2 regions of the Kitasatospora sp. NPDC098652 genome follow, and region 1 is predicted to be linked to the other one. Evidence: predicted binding sites of a transcription regulator. Region 1 holds the regulator's gene; the other holds the start of a gene.
The links. The regulator HrcA, encoded in region 1, represses chaperone genes, less so after heat shock. The targets are predictions, from matches to a motif close to TTNGCACTCNGNNNNNCNGAGTGCNAA.

Region 1 (8,826 bases):
GCACGGGCCGTACGGGCGCAGCCTAGCCGAGCCGCCCGACCGCCTGCCGGTACTCCCTCAGGTGCTTCCAGCGCACCGAGCGCATGCCGACCACGTCCCCCTCCTCGAGGTCGAAGTCCTCGGACAGGAAGGCCACCGCCAGGAAGACGAAGCCGAGCAGCCAACGCCTGGTCAGCCGCCAGGTGTTGGGGCGCATCACCCGCTTGCGGCGCACCACCCGCATCGCCAGGATCCCCTTGCCCACGCTGAAACCGGTCAGCCGGGCGAGCACCACCTGGTTGAGGAACGAGGCGAGCAGGCCGACGCCCAGGAAGGCCGCCCAGAACTGCACCACCGTGCCGCTCGCGTGCTGGACGGCGTGGCCGGCCGCGGCCGCGACCGGCTTGGTGCGGCCCGCGGCCTCGTCGGAGGCGACGGCGGCGGAGAAACCGAGGCTCAGTGCGAGGGCGAAGTCCAGCACGATCGCCAGAAAGCGCCGGAAGCCGCCCGCCTCCGGGGGGCACGGCGGCAGCGCGGGCGGCGGCTGCTGGTGGTTCTGCTGCTGCGGGTAGGGCTGCTGCTGCGCCTGCGGGTACGGGGCCTGCCCGTACGGCGGTTGGGCCTGCGGGTACGGCTGGGGCTGCCCGTAGGGCTGGGGCTGCTGCGGGTACGGCTGCGGGGGCTGCGGGTACGGACCCTGGCCGTACGGGTTCGGCCCCGGGCCGCTCTGCGGGTACTGCTGCTGCGGGTACGGCTGGTTCTGCGGGTACTGCTGCTGCGGGTACTGCGGCGGCGGATAGCCCTGCGCCATGGTGTGCTCCCCCGTGAGCCGTCGACCAGATCATGATCGTGATCAAGAACAGCCCCGCATCCTACCCACGCCCCGGCGCGGGAGCCCGGCCGCGCCGGACCCCCGCGCCCCGAAGGGCCCCGCGCCGGCTACACCCAGGGCAGCGGCGGCGCCGTGCGGGCCGGGGTGGCGGCCAGGGTGTCGAGGGCGATCCGCACCGCCTCGGCCAGCTGCGGGTCCTCGCCGGCCGCCCAGTGGTGCGGGGCGAACGGCACCTCGACGTCCGGGTCGACGCCGTGGTTCTCCAGGCCCCAGCCGTAGTTCTCCATCCACATCGCGTACTTGGGCTGGGTGACCAGGGTGCCGTCGACCAGCTGGTACCGGCTGTCGATGCCGATCACCCCGCCCCAGGTCCGGGTGCCGACCACCGGGCCGATGCCGAGCGCCTGGATGGCGGCGTTGACGATGTCGCCGTCGGAGCCGGACAGTTCGTTGGCGATCGCGACCACCGGCCCGCGCGGGGCGTCCATCGGGTAGGGCACCCGGCCCTCGGTGTCCCGGATCGCGTACCAGCCGACGATCCGCCGGGCCAGCTTCTCTATCACCAGCTGCGAGGTGTGGCCGCCGCGGTTCTCCCGGACGTCCACGATCAGGCCCTCCTTGGCCATCTCGGTGGAGAGGTCGCGGTGCAGCTGCGCCCAGCCGGCCGTCTGCATGTCGGGGATGTGCAGGTAGCCGAGCCGGCCGCCGGACAGCTCCCGCGCCTTCGCCCGCCGGCCGGCCACCCAGTCGTGGTAGCGCAGCGCCTCCTCGTCGGCGAGCGGGACGACCACGGGGTGGCGCCGGTCGGTGCCGTCCTTGCCGGCCACGGTCAGCTCGACCGGCTGCCCGGCGGTGCCCGCCAGCAGCGGGGCCGGGCCGGTGACCGGGTCGACCGGGCGGCCGTTGACGGCGAGCACGGCGTCGCCCGGGCGGACCGCAGCGCCGGGCGCGGCCAGCGGCGAGCGGGCCCGGGGGTCGGAGGACTCGCCGGGCAGGATCCGGCCGATCCGCCACTGCTCGCCGTCCCGGACCAGGTCGGCGCCGAGCAGGCCCTGGCGCCGGGCGGGCTCGGTGTAGCGGCCGTACGGGACGACGTAGGCGTGCGAGGTGCCGAGTTCGCCGTTCACCTCCCAGAGCAGGTCGACCAGTTCGTCGTGCGAGCCGACCCGCTCGACCAGCGGCCGGTAGCGCTCCAGGATCCCGGCCCAGTCGACGCCGCCGAGGTCGGGGCGCCAGAAGTTGTCCCGCATCAGCCGGCCGTTCTCGGCGTACATCTGCCGCCACTCGGCGGCCGGGTCGACGGTCACCCGCAGCCGGGTGAGGTCGACGGCGGTCTCGTCGTCCTCGCCGCCGGCCTTGCGGTCGGCCGGGACGATCCGCAGCTCGCCCCCGTCCAGCACGGCCAGCCGGGTGCCGTCCCCGCTGACCGAGAACCCGTCGACGCCGTGCACCAGTTGCTCGACCCGGCGCTTCCTGAGGTCGAAGCGCTCCAGCACCGGGCGGGGCCGGTCGTCGTCCAACGAGGCCGCCTCGTCGCCGAGTTCGCCGAGCAGCGGCGCCCTGGTCCACAGCACCCCGTCCTTGGCGGCGCGCAGCGCGTGGAAGCGGCCGCCCTCGACCGGGAAGGGGACGATCCGGTCGGCGATGCCGTCCAGGTCCACCCGGACGGCCGGCGCCGCCCCGCCCGCGGCCTCCTCGCCGTCCGCCGTGCGGGCCCCGGGCTCGTCCTCCTCCCCGCCGGGCGCCCGCCCGGACCGCTGCGGGCCGAACGGGGACGGCGTCTCGGCGGCGAGCGTCACCAGGTAGGGGCGGCAGCCGTTCGGGAAGGACAGGCCGAAGGCGTGGGCGTCGTAGACCGGGTCGAAGCTGCGCACCGACAGGAAGGCCAGGTAGCGGCCGTCCGCGGTGAAGGCGGGCGAGGTGTCCAGGAATCGCTGCGAGGTGACCTCCCCGACGGTGCGGGTGGCCAGGTCGGCCAGCACGATCTGGCGCAGCGAGTAGGGGCCCATCCGGTGCACCGGGCGCGACCAGGCCAGCCAGGCCGAGTCCGGGCTGAACACCAGTCCGCTGACCTCGCCGTCGGTGCTGCGCTCCAGCTCGTGCACGGCGCCGTCGGCCAGGCCGACCACCAGCACCCGGCCGTCGTGCACGCCGACCGCGGCCCGCCTGCCGTCCGGGGAGACCACCAGCGAGTTGACCCGGCCCAGTCGTCCGGCGGCCAGCCGGCGCCGCTCGGGGTCGTGCACGGCGGGGGCGTACTCCAGGGCGTCCTCGCCCTCGGCGTCGGACACCCAGAGCACGCCCTGGGCGCCGTCCTCGCCCGGCACCACCCGGGCCAGCCGGGCGCGCACGCCCGGGGTCTCGTCCAGCACCCGGGCCGGGCCCTCGCGGTGGGTCAGCCAGTGCACGCTGCCGCGCACCACCACGGCGCCGGCCCGGCCGGTGCGGTCCGGGGCGACGGACTCCAGCCAGTGCGCGGCGTGCACCGGGTGGGGGCGGCGGCGGGCCCGCGAGCCGGCCGGACGGACGTCCAGCCGGCGCGGGGTGGCGGTCTCCAGGTCGTCCAGCAGCCACAGGTCGCCGGCCCGGTGGAAGACCACCCGGGTGCCGTCGGTGGTGGCGTTGCGGGCGTAGAAGCCGTCCGGGTCGGTGCTGTGGCGGCGCAGGTCGGAGCCGTCCGGGCGGCTGGACCACAGCTCGCCGACGCCCTCGTGGTCGGACAGGAAGGCGATCCGGCCGTCGCCGTCCCCGGCCACCCAGAGCGGGGAGTCGAGCTGCCCGGCCAGCTCCTGGTGGATCCGGACGAACCGGTCCTGCCCGATCCACAACTTGCCGGCCCGGCCGCCCCGGTAGCGCTTCCACCAGGCCGGCTCGCGGTTGTTGACGGTCACCAGCAGCACCCGGTCGCCGGCCGGCTCGAAGGCGAGCCCGCCGACCGGCCCGTACGGCAGCCGCACCGCCTCGCCGCCGTCCAGCGGCACGGCGTGCGCCCAGCAGCGGCGCACGCCGGACTCGCCCGCGCCGGTGGTGGCGATCGGGCGTCCGTCGGCGGTCCAACCCTGCACCCGGGTCTCGGCGTTGCCCCAGTACGTCAGCCGCCGCGACGGTCCGCCGTCCACCGGCACCACGTGCACCTCGGGGGCGCCGTCCCGGGTGGAGGTGAAGGCGATGTGCCGCCCGTCCGGGGAGAACCTGGGGTGCTGCACCGGCAGGTGATCGGCCGTCAGGCGCCAGGCCCGGCCGCCGTCCAGCGGGGCGAGCCACAGGTCGTCCTCGGCGACGAAGGCGACCAGGTCACCGTGCAGATGGGGGTGGCGCAGATAGGCGCCCGCGGAGGTGCTCAGGGAGTCCGTCACGCCGCCAGCGTAGGCAGCTTCGGGTACGAGCCGCTCCGTTTTCCGCAGACTCCCGGCGGGCGCACGGGAGTTGCCGGCGGGGTCAGGCCCAGCGGCCGGTGCGCCCCAGCAGCAGCGCCCCCGCCGCCACCCCGGCGGTCGAGGTGCGCAGCACCGAGGGGCCCAGCCGGTACGGCTTGGCGCCGGCCTCGGCGAAGGCGGCCAGCTCCTCCGGGGAGACCCCGCCCTCCGGGCCGACCACCAGCACGATGTCCCCGTCGGCCGGCAGCGCGGCCTGCGCCAGCGGCTCGGCGCCCTCCTCGTGCAGCACCGCGGCGAGCGCGGCCCCGGCCAGCAGCGGTGCCAGCTGCCGGGTGGTCATCGGCTCGCGCACCTCGGGGAAGCGCAGCCGGCGGGACTGCTTGCCCGCCTCCCGGGCGGTGGCCCGCCACTTGGCGAGCGCCTTGGCGCCGCGCTCGCCCTTCCACTGGGTGATGCAGCGCGAGGCGGCCCAGGGCACCACCACGTCCACGCCGACCTCGGTCATGGTCTCCACGGCCAGCTCGCCGCGGTCGCCCTTGGGCAGCGCCTGGACGACCACGATCCGCGGCGCCGGCTCCGGCTCCCGCCGCACGGCGGCCACCGTGACCTCGATCGCGTCCTTGCCGAGCACCGCGGCGACGATGCCGTCCACGCCCAGCCCCAGCCCGTCCGCCAGGGTGACCGCCTCGCCGGCCGCCAGCCGCTTCACCGCCGCCGCGTGCCGCCCCTCGGGCCCGTCGAGCCGCAGTACGGCCCCGGGCGCGGCGGCGGCGATCCGCTCGGTCTCGACGACGAAGACGGGCGCGGTCATGGCGGGGAACCTTTCCTGGGGTGGCCTGCGGCCGGGGAGGGGAAACACCGCAGGGGTGCCGGGGGTCCTCCCCCCGGCACCCCTGCACGGACGACTACCGGCCGTTGAAGGCGTCCTTCAGGCGCGAGAACAGGCCCTGCTGGCCCGGCGCGAACTGGCCGGACGGCCGCTCCTCGCCGCGCAGCAGCGAGAGCCGGCGCAGCAGCTCCTCCTGCTCGGCGTCGAGCTTGGTGGGCGTCTGCACCTCGACGTGCACTATCAGGTCGCCCCGGCCGCCGCCGCGCAGGTGGGTGATGCCCCGGCCGTGCAGCGGGATCGACTGGCCGGACTGGGTGCCGGGCCGGATGTCGACCTCCTCCAGCCCGTCCAGGGTCTGCAGCGGCACCTGGGTGCCGAGCGCGGCCGCCGTCATTGGGATGGTGACGGTGCAGTGCAGGTCGTCCCCGCGCCGCTGGAAGACCGCGTGGGTGGTCTCGGCGATCTCGACGTACAGGTCGCCGGACGGGCCGCCGCCGGGGCCGACCTCGCCCTCGCCGGCCAGCTGGATCCGGGTGCCGTTGTCCACACCGGCCGGGATCTTCACGGTCAGGGTGCGGCGGGCCCGCACCCGGCCGTCGCCGGCGCACTCGGGGCAGGGGGTCGGCACCACGGTGCCGAAGCCCTGGCACTGCGGGCACGGGCGGGAGGTCATGACCTGGCCCAGGAACGAGCGGGTGACCTGGGACACCTCGCCCTTGCCGCGACACATGTCGCAGGTCTGGGCCGAGGTGCCGGGGGCCGCGCCCTCGCCGTTGCAGGTGGTGCAGGTGACGGCGGTGTCGACCTGGAGTTCCTTGGTGGTGCCGAAGGCGGCCTCCTCCAGGGTGATCTCCAGCCGGATCATGGCGTCCTGGCCGCGGCGGGTGCGCGAGCGCGGGCCGCGCTGGCCGGCCGCGGCGCCGAAGAAGGCGTCCATGATGTCGGAGAAGCCGAAGCCCGCCGCGCCGGCGCCGAAGCCGCCCGCGCCACCGCCGCCGCCCGGCGACAGCGGGTCGCCGCCCAGGTCGTAGACCTGGCGCTTCTGCGGGTCGGAGAGCACCTCGTAGGCGGCGTTGATCTCCTTGAACCGCTCCTGCGTCTTCGGGTCCGGGTTGACGTCCGGGTGCAGTTCGCGTGCCAGGCGCCGGAACGCCTTCTTGATCTCGTCCTGCCCCGCATCCCGTCGGACGCCGAGTACCGCGTAGTAGTCCGTGGCCACCAAATGCTCCGCTTGTTCCGCCTGTAGTAGTGCTGCGACTGGACGCCGGCCGTTGCGAATCCAACGGCCGGCGGTGTGCTACGACTCGGCCAGGATCTGGCCCACGTACCGTGCCACCGCCCGCACCGCCCCCATTGTGCCCGGGTAGTCCATCCGGGTCGGACCGATCACACCCAGTTTGGCCACACTCTCGTCGCCCGAACCGTAGCCGACCGAAACGACCGAGGTGGAATTCAGCCCTTCGTAGGCGTTCTCCCGCCCGATCCGGACCGTCATCGCGGCGTCCGTGGTCTCACCCAGGAGGCGGAGCAGGACGACCTGCTCCTCCAGGGCCTCCAGCACCGGCTGGATGGTGAGCGGGAAGTCGTGCCCGAAGCGGGTCAGGTTGGCGGTGCCGGCCAGCATGATCCGTTCCTCGTTCTGCTCGGCGAGCGCCTCGAACAGCGTCGCCAGGACCGTGCTGACGGTCGGCCGGTCGGCCGCCTCGAAGGCCGCCGGGAGCTCCTCCAGGAGCCCAGGGACGTCCGGCAGCCGCTGCCCGGCCGCCCGGGTGTTGATCCGCGAGCGCAGGTCCGCCAGGACCGTCTCGCCGACCGTGCCCGGGCAGTCGACCATCCGCTGTTCGACCCGGCCGGTGTTGGTGATCAGCACCAGCATCACCTTGGCCGGGGCCAGCGCCACCAGCTCGATGTGCCGGACGGTGGAGCGGGTCAGCGAGGGGTACTGCACCACGGCGACCTGGCGGGTCAACTGGGCGAGCAGCCGCACCGTACGGGTGACCACGTCGTCCAGGTCGACGGCGCCGTCCAGGAAGTGCCGGATCGCCCGGCGCTCCGGGGAGCTCATCGGCTTGATCTCGGCGAGCTTGTCGACGAACAGCCGGTAGCCCTTGTCGGTGGGGATCCGCCCGGCGCTGGTGTGCGGCTGGTGGATGTACCCCTCCTCCTCCAGCGCCGCCATGTCGTTGCGCACGGTGGCCGGGGACACCCCGAGGTTGTGCCGCTCCACCAGGGCCTTGGAACCGACCGGCTCCTCGGTGCCCACGTAGTCCTGGACGATCGCGCGCAGCACGGCGAGCTTGCGGTCGTCCAGCTGGCGGACCTCTCCGGCCATGGGGCACGCACCTCCGTCTTCGCACGTTGTCCGTCTGTGATGCTGCGAGCCGCTCCGGGGAGGGCCCCGACCCTGGCACTCTGCATGCACGAGTGCCAAAACCGTACCTGCCAGTGTACGGCCCGGGTCGTACCGCAGGAACGGCCCGGCCGGGGTGATCCTGCCCGCAGTTCCGGACGGCCACCGCGACACTCCGCGTGCACGGGTGGTGCCCCGGGGCCGTCCGGGTGGCAGCATCGAAAGCGACGGCGAACGGAGGAGCAAGCGATGTCGAGCTCGGGCCAGCACACCCGTTTCGCGCCCGACCGCGGCCTGACCAGCCGCATGGTCGGGACGATGTTCGTGATCGGGCTGCTGTACGTCGGTTTCACGGGCCTGCTGATCGCGCTGCTGCGCGGGGCCTGGCCGCTGATCGTGCTGATCTCCGGCGGGCTGTTCGTGGCCCAGTTCTGGTTCAGCGACAAGATCACCGAGCGGGCCATGGGCGCCCACCAGGTGACCGAGGAGCAGTACCCCCAGCTGCACGGCACCATCGACCGGCTCTGCGCCCTGGCCGACATGCCCAAGCCCCGCGTGGCGGTCGCCGACAACGACATGCCGAACGCCTTCGCCACCGGCCGCAACCCGCAGAACGCCGTGGTGTGCGTCACCACCGGACTGCTGCGCCGACTGGAACCCGAGGAGCTGGAGGGCGTCCTGGCGCACGAGCTGTCGCACGTCGCCCACCGGGACGTCGCGGTGATGACCATCGCCGGCTTCCTCGGCGTGCTCGCCGGGGCGATGACCCGGGTCGCGATGTACGGCGGGTTCATGGGCGGCAACCGCAACAGCAACGACCAGAACGCGGCCATCGCGGCGCTGGTCATCCCGCTGGTGTCGATCGTGGTCTACGCGATCAGCTTCCTGCTCACCCGGCTGCTGTCCCGCTACCGCGAACTGGCCGCCGACCGGGCCGCCGCCCAGCTCACCGGCCGGCCCAGCGCCCTCGCCTCGGCGCTCACCAAGGTCACCGGGCAGATCGCCGCCATCCCCACCGAGGACCTGCGCAAGGCCCAGCCCTACAACGCCTTCTACTTCGCCCCCGCGCTGAGCGCCAGGGAGACCGCCTCCCAGCTGCTCTCCACCCACCCGACGCTGGAGAAGCGGCTGGCCCAGCTGGCGAAGATCTCCGAGCAGCTCGGCCGCTGACCCCCTACCGACCTGCCCCGCCCCGACCCGCCCGAGAGGACCGCCGTGGGATTCCTGGACGCCCTGTTCGGCCGCACCAAGCCCGTCAAGCCCGACCTCGACCAGCTGTTCGGCCTGCCGTCCGCCGCGCTCACCCTGGAGGCCGGGGCCGGGTTCCTCCCCACCGGGCTCGGTTCGGTCTGCTTCGCGGCCGTCGAGGGCGCCGCCTTCGTCCAGGTGGAGCAGCAGGTCCGGGCCCTGCTGGACGCGGACACCGAACGCGGCGGCGTCCCGGTGGAGGCCTCCAAGG
Region 2 (8,826 bases), on a different contig from region 1:
GCGCTGCGACTGCCGGACGAGCTGCGCAAGCCCGCGGACAAGGGCGGCTCCGGCGACGGCGCACAGAACGAGAAGGACGCGCCGGAGGCCGACGGCGAGCAGGGGAGCGCCGAGCGGCCGCCCGCCGCCGACCCGCGTCTCGCCATCCGGACCGCCGCGGCGGCGGAGCCGGCCGACGGTGAAACCGACGAAGCCGACGAAGCCGACCGGCCCGATGAGGCGGCGAAGGCCGCGAAGGCCGCGAAGCCCGCAGGATCCGAGCAGCCGGAGAGCGCGAAGCGGGCGGAGGCCGGGAAGGCCGACACGCCCGACGACGCCACCGCCTCCGCCGCCGGGAAGGCCGACGCGCCCGGGACCCTCGGAACCTCCGAGACCCCCGAGACCTCCGACACCCCCGAGACCCCCGACACCACCGCGCCCGTCGCACTGACCGGGAACGGGCAGCCCGGTCAGCGGCCGGGCGGGGCGGGGCAGTCGGGCCGGTCCGGGAAGCTGGAGAAGCCCGCGCCGCTCCGTACTCCCGCAGCCCCGGCGGCGGCGCCCACCGCCGGTACCGTCCCCGAGCCCCCGGAGCCCGCTCCGCTGCCGGAGCCGGACCCGGCCCCCGAACCGCTGCCCCGGCCCGCCCCGAAGCCGGCCCCCACCCCCACCCCTGCGCCGACACCGCTGCCCGAACCGGACCAGCGCCCGGTGCCGCCCGTCCCGCCGCTGCCCCGGCCCGAGCCGCTGCCCTCCCAGCAGGTGCCGCCGCGGCCGGCGCCCCGGCCGGAGCCCGAGCCGGAGCCCCAGCCCCAGCCGCTGCCCTCGCCGGAGAACACCGCCGAGGCGATGGAGGTGCTCGCCACCCTCAACGCCCGCCCGGTCTCGCCGCTGCGCCGCGCGCTCAAGCGGATCACCATCTGGACGGCCTTCCTGGCCGTGGTGCTCGGCGTGCTCGTGGTGGCCCAGCTGCTGCGCCCGCTGCCGGACCCGAAGATGCGGATGACGACCGCGGGCAGTTTCAGCTTCGCCGGTGACCAGTTGGACCTCGCCTGGCCGGCCAAGGGCCAGTCCGCCGCCGAGGTGGTCGGCGTCGGCAGCCTGGGCAGCTCGGGCCAGGAGACGCCGGCCCCGATCGCCAGCGTCACCAAGGTGATGAACGCCTACCTGATCCTGCAGAAGTACCCGCTCAAGAAGGGGGAGAGCGGCCCCAAGATCAAGGTCGACAAGCAGGCCGCGCAGGAGTCCGGCAACGCCGACGAGTCCCGGGTGACCCTCGTCGAGAACCAGGAGCTCACCGAGTACCAGGCGCTGGAACTGCTGATGCTGCCGTCCGCCAACAACGTGGCCCGGCTGCTCGCCCGTTTCCACTCCGGCTCCGAGGACGCGTTCGTCAAGCAGATGAACGACACCGCGGCCAAGTTCGGCATGACCAACACCACCTACGCCGACCCGGCGGGCTTCAACGCGGATACCAAGTCCACCGCGAAGGACCAGCTCAAGCTGGCCGAGCAGGTCATGCAGGACGAGATCTTCCGGCAGATCGTCTCCACCCCGGACACCACGTTCAACAACGTGAAGATCCCCAACACCAACAACCTGATCAACCCGAAGACCGGCGTCATCGGCGTCAAGACCGGCTCCAGCACCCCGGCCGGCGGCTGCCTGATGTGGGCCGCGTACAAGGAGATCGGCGGCGTGAAGCGGCTGATCCTCGGCGTCACCCTGGGCCAGCAGGCCACCGGCCCGAACGTCGGCGACGGCATCCTGCCGACCGTGCTCAAGGTCAGCGGCAAGCAGATCCAGGCCGCGCAGAACGGGCTGACCGGCCAGACCGTGGTGAAGAAGGGCGACGTGGTCGGCAGCGTGGACGACGGCCTCGGCGGCAAGGTCGCGGTCGTCGCCACCAACGACCTCGTGGTGCCCGGCTTCCCGGGCGTCACCGGCACCGTCACCCTGGACCCGTCCGCACTGGGCCACAACGAGAAGGCGGGCAAGGAGGTCGGCACGCTGCGCGTGGGCGCGGGCGACAGCCGGACGGAGGTCCGGGTGGCCCTCCAGAGCGACCTGAACCCGCCGTCCATCGAGTCCCGCCTGCTGCGCCTGCTCTGACCGTCCCGGCGCGGGGGGAGCCGGGCCCGCCCGGCTCCCCCCCCCGCGCTGTCCCCCCGTCAGACCCCGGCACCCCCCGCCTCCCGGTCCGCCACCCCCGGCCGACCCCAGATCCGGTACGCTGTGAACGGCCTGGTCACCGACCGGCCACGCCTCAGTAGCTCAGGGGATAGAGCACGGCTCTCCTAAAGCCGGTGTCGCAGGTTCGATTCCTGTCTGGGGCACATACAGAACCGCAGTTCGCAGGCCCTCCGCCCACCCGGGTCGGAGGGCCTGCGGCGTTCCCGCGCCCTCCGTACCCTCGGTCCTCCGGCGCTGCCCGCCCAGGGGCAGATCAGCGGACCGGACCGTCCAACTCACTGTCCTCCAGCGGCCCGTCGGCCTGCGGCGCCCGGACGGACGGCACGATGACCCGCTGGACCCTGGGTCTGGTGCGCCAGTTGACCCGGCGGACGTCCCGGGCCAGGGCGCCCGGCCGCCAGAGTTCGATCACGGCCGTCACGGCGCCGAGCACGGCGCCGGCGGCCAGCCAGCCGGCCAGTACGTCGCTGGGCCAGTGCACCCCGAGGGCGGTCCTGGTCCAGCCGATGGTCAGCACCGTCACCGCGGCCACCGCGCAGGCGGCGGTCCGGCCGCGTCGGCCGACCCGGTACCAGAGCAGGCCGACCAGGACGGCACAGGTGATCGCCGAGGCCATGGCGTGCCCGGAGGGGAAGGCCGGACCGCCCGCGTGCGACACCGGATCGGAGAAGGCGGGCCGCTGCCGGCCGACGGCCAGCTTGAGCGTCCACTGGGCCGCCCAGCCCACCAGTGCCTGGGCGGCCACCCAGCCGGCCAGCACCCGGGCGCCGATCAGCAGGAGCCAGGCGGCCGCGCAGCCCAGCAGGATACGCATCGTGACGGGGCCGCCGATGTCGGAGAGGGTCTGCACCGCGGCGGTCCAGATCCGGTGATCGCGGGCGTAGGAGTGCAGTCCGTCGATCCAGTCCTGGTCGAACTCGTGCAGGGGGCTCCAGCGGTCCGTCACCAGTGTCGCCAGAAGGCCGAACAGCGCGGCGCAGCCCAGCGCGACCGACGCGTCCCGGAGGAGGCGGCGATGACGCACGGTGACGGGTCTCGTGCTGTTGGTCAGGTGCATGCCTGACACCTTCCCAGTGCGCTGCGCCGATCGGGAGCTGGAGTGATAGCGATTCGGCATCATTTGTGCGGAGGACCTGCGTGCGCCGGGGGGCGGGCGCGGGCGGAAGCCGGGGGCGCGCGGGAACGTCCACGAGTGTTCGCCTGTTCAACCAATGGGCGACGGTTGCGTGTGCGGGCGGTGAAGAAGCGCTCTACGAGCGGTCGCGAACGGGCACCCGAGGTGCCCGGGCGGTCACCGAGTGTCCAGAACCGGAGTGAAAACCGGCAGGATACTGCATCCCGAGGAAGAATCTGAACGACTTGGGAATGTTGTCCGGAATCTGTTCGTTGGATCGTTACGTGTGAGCCCCTGGGGGCCCGCACTTCTTGCCCTCCAGGGGGGCAGGCAGGCAGACCTCGGCAACACCAGCAAAGGGAGCAAGCATGGCCACCCGTGCCGTCGTTCGCGACAGGGCCGACCGGACTCGCGCGGCCCGCCCGACCAACCTTGAGGCCGACCGCGACCTGGTCGGTATGTACCTCGACGAGATCGCCAGGACGCCCCTGCTCGATGCCGCCGAGGAGGTCGAGCTCTCGCTGCGGATCGAGGCCGGTGTGTACGCCCAGCACCTGCTGGAGGAGAGCGAACTCCCCGACGGTCAACTCCCCGACGGCGTCACGCGCGAGGAGCTGGAGGTGATAGCCGCCGACGCCGAGCGCGCCAAGGACGTCTTCATCCGCTCGAACCTCCGTCTGGTGGTGGCCGTCGCCCGGCGCTACCCGCGCAGCGGCCTGCCCCTGCTGGACCTCATCCAGGAGGGCAACGCCGGCCTGGTGCGCGCCGTCGAGAAGTTCGACTACGCCAAGGGTTTCAAGTTCTCCACCTACGCGACGTGGTGGATCCGGCAGGCGATCACCCGCTCGATCGCCGACCAGTCCCGGACCATCCGGCTGCCCGTGCACCTGGTCGAGGAACTCGGCCGGATCCGCCGGGTGCAGCGGGAGAAGTCCAAGGAGCTGGGCCGTGAGGCGGAGCCGGCCGAGATCGCGGCCGAGCTGGACACCACCGAGGCCCGGATCAAGGACGTGCTGGACTGGGCGCGCGACCCGGTCAGTCTCAACATGTCGGTCGACGACGAGGGCGAGACCCAGTTCGGTGACCTGGTGGAGGACACCGGGGCGACGTCCCCCGAGGACGCCGTGATGGTCATGCTCCGCCGCGAGGAACTGGACGACCTGATCGGGCGGCTGGACGACCGCACCGCCTCGATCATCCGCTCCCGGTACGGCATGGAGGACGGCCGCGAGCGCACCCTCACCGAGGTGGGCAAGCAGCACGGCCTCACCCGCGAGCGGATCCGGCAGATCGAGAAGCACGCCCTGGCCGAACTGAAGAAGATCGCCGACCATGCGGGCTTCGAAGCCGCCTGACGGCCGGCGGCCGAGGTCGACCACCCGGGCCCGGGTGCGGAGCGCTCCGCACCCGGGCCGGCGCATGTCGCCGGGAGCCTCACGAGGCTTCTACGCTGAAAGGACAGGTCGGACCGTGAGCAGGGGAGTGGACGAGATGAGCGAGCAGGAACAAGAGCAGGCGCCGGAACCGGGGCGCGAACTGGGCCAGGGCCGCACGCGGGGGGCCACCCCCGCCCCTCCCTCCCCCTCCCCCCTCCCTCCCTCCTCCTCCACCCCTCCCACCTCCACCACCCCACCCACCACCACCCCACCCACCACCACCTCTGCCACTCCCACCCCTCCCGCCCCTGCCAAGGCCCGCCTGGTCTTCCGTGACCCGCTGGACCAGCAGTCCCGGGACGACACTGACGCCGGCTGGGGCGATCGCCCCGGGGCGGGTGCCGGCGGTGGGCGGGGGCTGGACTGGTACCTGAGCCAGCGCCCGCCGCACCACGGCGACTGAGGGACTTCCTAGCGCGCCGCGACCAGCGCGTCGCGGATCTCGGTCAGCAGTTGGACCTCCTTGGCCTCGGCCTCGGCCGCCACCTCGGCGACACTCTTGCGCTTGGCCGCCATCCGGTTCATCGGCACGATCAGCACGAAGTAGACGACGGCGGCGGTGATCAGGAACTGCAGGACGGCGCTGAGCACCGACCCCCACAGGATGAGGATCCCGGACGTGACCTCACCGGTGGCGCTCACCTCGCAGGGCCCCTTGAGGCAGGAACTGTAGGACGCCAGGTCCTTCGTCCCGAACACGCCGACGATCGGATTGATCACGCCCTTGACGAAGGCGTTGACGATGTTGGTGAAGGCCGCGCCGATGACCACGGCGACGGCGAGCTCGACGACATTTCCACGCAGCAGGAATTCTTTGAAGCCTTTCATGCCGCCTCGAACGACGAAGTCGTTGCCGGGTTACGGGTGATCTTCCGGAAGCCCGGATTGACAACCCGTACGGCCCACGGCGCCGCCCGGCGGCGGTGGCAGGCCGGCCCGTGCGGGCCCGGAGGCGAGTGCCGCGGCCGCCGCGAGCAGCACCAGCGCGGGCACCCCGCCCCGCCGCCGGACGGCCCGGCGCCAGCGGTGCCACCCGCCGCAGCCGCGCCGGATCGGTGGGAAGCTCGGCACCTCCCGCCGGGGCGGTACGGAGGGGGCGGGCAGCGGGAGGGACAGGCTCGTGGTCGACATCGGGACACCTCCGGACTCGGTCGGGTCTTGCTCGGTGTCCCACACCTTGCGCGTTCTTGCCGCGCTCCGGAAATCGATTCCCACAGCCTGTGGACAAACCCGCCCCTGTGGATAACTTCGTACACCCGCAGGAGTTGTTTCGATTCCGGAAGTTGACGGCGGCGCGCGAAAGGCCCGCCGCGGCGCGCGAAAAGGCCCGCCGTCCCCGCGCGCAGCGGGGTCGACGGGCCTTCCCGTGAAACCGAGGTCAGCCGGCGGCCGGAGCCGGGCTGCTGGACGAGCTCGACGCGCTCGACGCGCTCGAGGAACCGGACGACGAGCCGGTCGAGCCCGACGACGCCGAGGAGCCGGTCGACGAGCCGGCGGACGAAGCCGCGCCCACCGAGCTGCTGGAGGACGAACGGCTGTCGGTCCGGTAGAAGCCCGAGCCCTTGAACACGACGCCCACGGCCGAGAAGACCTTGCGGAGCCGTCCCTGGCATTCGGGGCACGTGGTCAGCGCCTCGTCGGTGAACTTCTGCACCGCCTCCAGGCCGCTGCCGCACTCGGTGCACTGGTACTGGTACGTGGGCACTTGTCTTCCTCCTGGCACTCTCGCCTGATGAGTGCTAACGATGGTCAATGATGCGGTATTCCGTTGGATCAGTCCAGCGAATCCGGTGTGAGATGAGCCGGTACCGAGTCACCGACGACCGTGCGTTCAGCCCTTCGCGGCACCGACCAGCTGTCCCGCGCCGCCGAGGTCGGCCGAGGAGGCCACCACGCGGCTCGTCCCGCTCGGGGCCACCAGCAGGCGCCGCAGCGACACCAGCGCGATCAGCCCCAGCCCGGCGCCGACCAGTGGCACCAGGAAGCCGGCGGACGGCCCGTGGCCGTCGATCAGCCGCCCGGCCACCATCGAGCCGACCGCCAGGCCCAGGCCGATGGCACCGGTCAGCCAGGTGAAGGCCTCGGTCTTGGCCCCGTCCTCGACCAGGGTCTCGACGAGGGTGTAGCCGCTGATCAGGGTCGGCGCGATGGCCAGGCCGCAGACCAGCGCGGCGATCGACAGCGTGACCAGGTTGGGCATCGCCCACAGCGTGGAGCAGCCCGCCACCAGCAGCGCGTAGCTGATCACCATCCGCTGCTGGACGGCCCGCCGCCAGGCGATGACGCCGTAGAGCACGCCCGCGACCATCGAGCCGCCGGCGAAGATCCCGTACACGGTGCCGGCCGCGTCGTGCTGGCCGACCGAGTCGGCGAAGGCGTTCACCGAGACCTGCATGCCGCCGAAGACGGCCCCGACCCCGAGGATCACCCCGGCCAGCAGCCGGACGCCGGGAGAGGACAGCGCGGAGGCGCGCCGGACCCCGGGCTCCGGGGTCATCCGGGCGGGTGCGGTGCGGCGCTGGGCGGCGAAGACCAGGCCGCCGACGAAGGTCAGCGCGGCCTCGACGACCAGGGCGGTGGCCGGGTTCACCGAGGTGGCGATGTTGGCGGCCAGGATCGGACCGATCACGAAGGTGAACTCGTCCGTCACGGACTCGAAGGCGAAGGCGGTGCTCACCTTGGCCGAGGCGGAGGCGGACGCGCCCTGGGCGCCGATGGTGGCGATCCAGCGGGCCCGGACCATCGCGCCGATCTGCGGAACGCTCGCGCCGGCCGGGACGGCGGCCAGGAACAGGCTCCAGGCGGGCGCGTGGCCGAGCGCCAGCGCGATCAGCAGGCCGACCGAGGCCGCGTGCACCGCTACGGTCGGGACGAGGACGGCGGCCTGCCCGTACCGGTCGGCGAGCCGTCCGGTCTGCGGGCCGATCAGGGCCTGGGCGACGGCGGCGATGGCCGTGACGGTGCCCGCGGTGCCGTAGGAGCCGTGGGTGTCCTTGACCAGGAGCAGGATGCCCATGCTGAGCATCGCGTAGGGCAGTCGCGCGATGAAGGCGGGGGCCAGGAAGGTCCAGGCTCCGGGCGTGCGCAGCAGCGCGCCGTACCCGACCTTGGCCGGTGTCACGGCGTCGGCGGTCGCGCTGTTCGGGGTGCTGTCCGCGGTGTCCGGAGCGTTGTCCGCGGTGATCTCGACCGTTCGGCGGGCCGTCACGGTCGGTCCTTCCTGCTGCCTGGTAGCGCGGCAGGGCATGGGGTGGCCCCGACGGCGCCGAGAGTCGTCCTCTCGCGCGTCGACCGGGGTAGATACCGGGCCGGCCGGGCCTGGTGGGCCGGGGCCGGGCCGCGGCCGCCGAGCGGTCGCGCCAACTCTGCGTCAGGCAGATGCTGGGGGTGGTCTAACGGTAGTCATACGGCGTGGTCGTACCAGCATACAGTTACGCGCGTAGATCCCGCCAGGCCACCCAGAACACCCGAGCACCCCAGGCCACCGGCGCACCCCGGGCCACTCAAGTCACCCCAGTCACCCCAGCCACCCCGGCCACCCGAGCAACCCCGGCCACCCCAGCCACCCGAGCAACCCTGGCCGCGCCTCAGCGCCCGTTCAGCCACCCCGCCAGCTTGCCGCCCTTGTCCACGGCCCGCAGCCGCCGCTCGGCCGCCTCGCCGACCTCGTCCGTGGTGACCACCAGCAGTTCGTCCCCGCCGCGCAGCATCGTCGCCTTGTCCGGCACGAAGGAGCTGCCGTCCCGCACGACCAGGGTGACCGCCGCCCCCTTGGGCAGCCGCAGCTCGCTGATCTCCACGCCGGACATCCGCGAGGCCGGCGACAGCGTGACCGAGAGCAGGTGCCCGTGCAGCTTCTCCAGCGGCGCGGACTCGATGTCGAGGTCCTGGCCCATGGCGCCCTCGCCGATCCGCAGCCGCTTGGCCATCCAGGGCAGGGTCGGGCCCTGGAGCAGGGTGAAGACCACGACCAGGATGAAGACGATGTTGAACACGTCGTCGGCCTTGTGCGCCCCGGAGACCACCGGGATGGTGGCCAGGACGATGGGCACCGCCCCGCGCAGTCCGGCCCAGCTCAGCAGCGCCTGCTCGCGGGCGGGCACC

Region 2: a site for HrcA is predicted at 6,439-6,465, ahead of ACIQWA_RS26995 (FmdB family zinc ribbon protein). Genes of this name have one in related genera too.

The regions. Positions count from the first base shown of each region.
Region 1 covers NZ_JBIWAQ010000007.1:135,501-144,326, reverse strand. Annotated here, with positions in the region: gene ACIQWA_RS17970 (RDD family protein) at 23-790, opposite strand; gene ACIQWA_RS17965 (S41 family peptidase) at 919-4,167, opposite strand; gene ACIQWA_RS17960 (16S rRNA (uracil(1498)-N(3))-methyltransferase) at 4,250-4,999, opposite strand; gene dnaJ (molecular chaperone DnaJ) at 5,094-6,236, opposite strand; gene hrcA (heat-inducible transcriptional repressor HrcA) at 6,315-7,349, opposite strand; gene htpX (zinc metalloprotease HtpX) at 7,617-8,537, shown strand; gene ACIQWA_RS17940 (hypothetical protein) at 8,583-8,826, shown strand, end outside.
Region 2 covers NZ_JBIWAQ010000014.1:52,239-61,064, forward strand. Annotated here, with positions in the region: gene ACIQWA_RS26965 (serine hydrolase) at 1-2,091, shown strand, start outside; tRNA gene ACIQWA_RS26970 (tRNA-Arg) at 2,243-2,315, shown strand; gene ACIQWA_RS26975 (phosphatase PAP2 family protein) at 2,426-3,229, opposite strand; gene ACIQWA_RS26980 (sigma-70 family RNA polymerase sigma factor) at 3,655-4,641, shown strand; gene ACIQWA_RS26985 (hypothetical protein) at 4,757-5,125, shown strand; gene mscL (large conductance mechanosensitive channel protein MscL) at 5,134-5,550, opposite strand; gene ACIQWA_RS26995 (FmdB family zinc ribbon protein) at 6,101-6,427, opposite strand; gene ACIQWA_RS27000 (MFS transporter) at 6,554-7,843, opposite strand; gene ACIQWA_RS27005 (potassium/proton antiporter) at 8,310-8,826, opposite strand, start outside.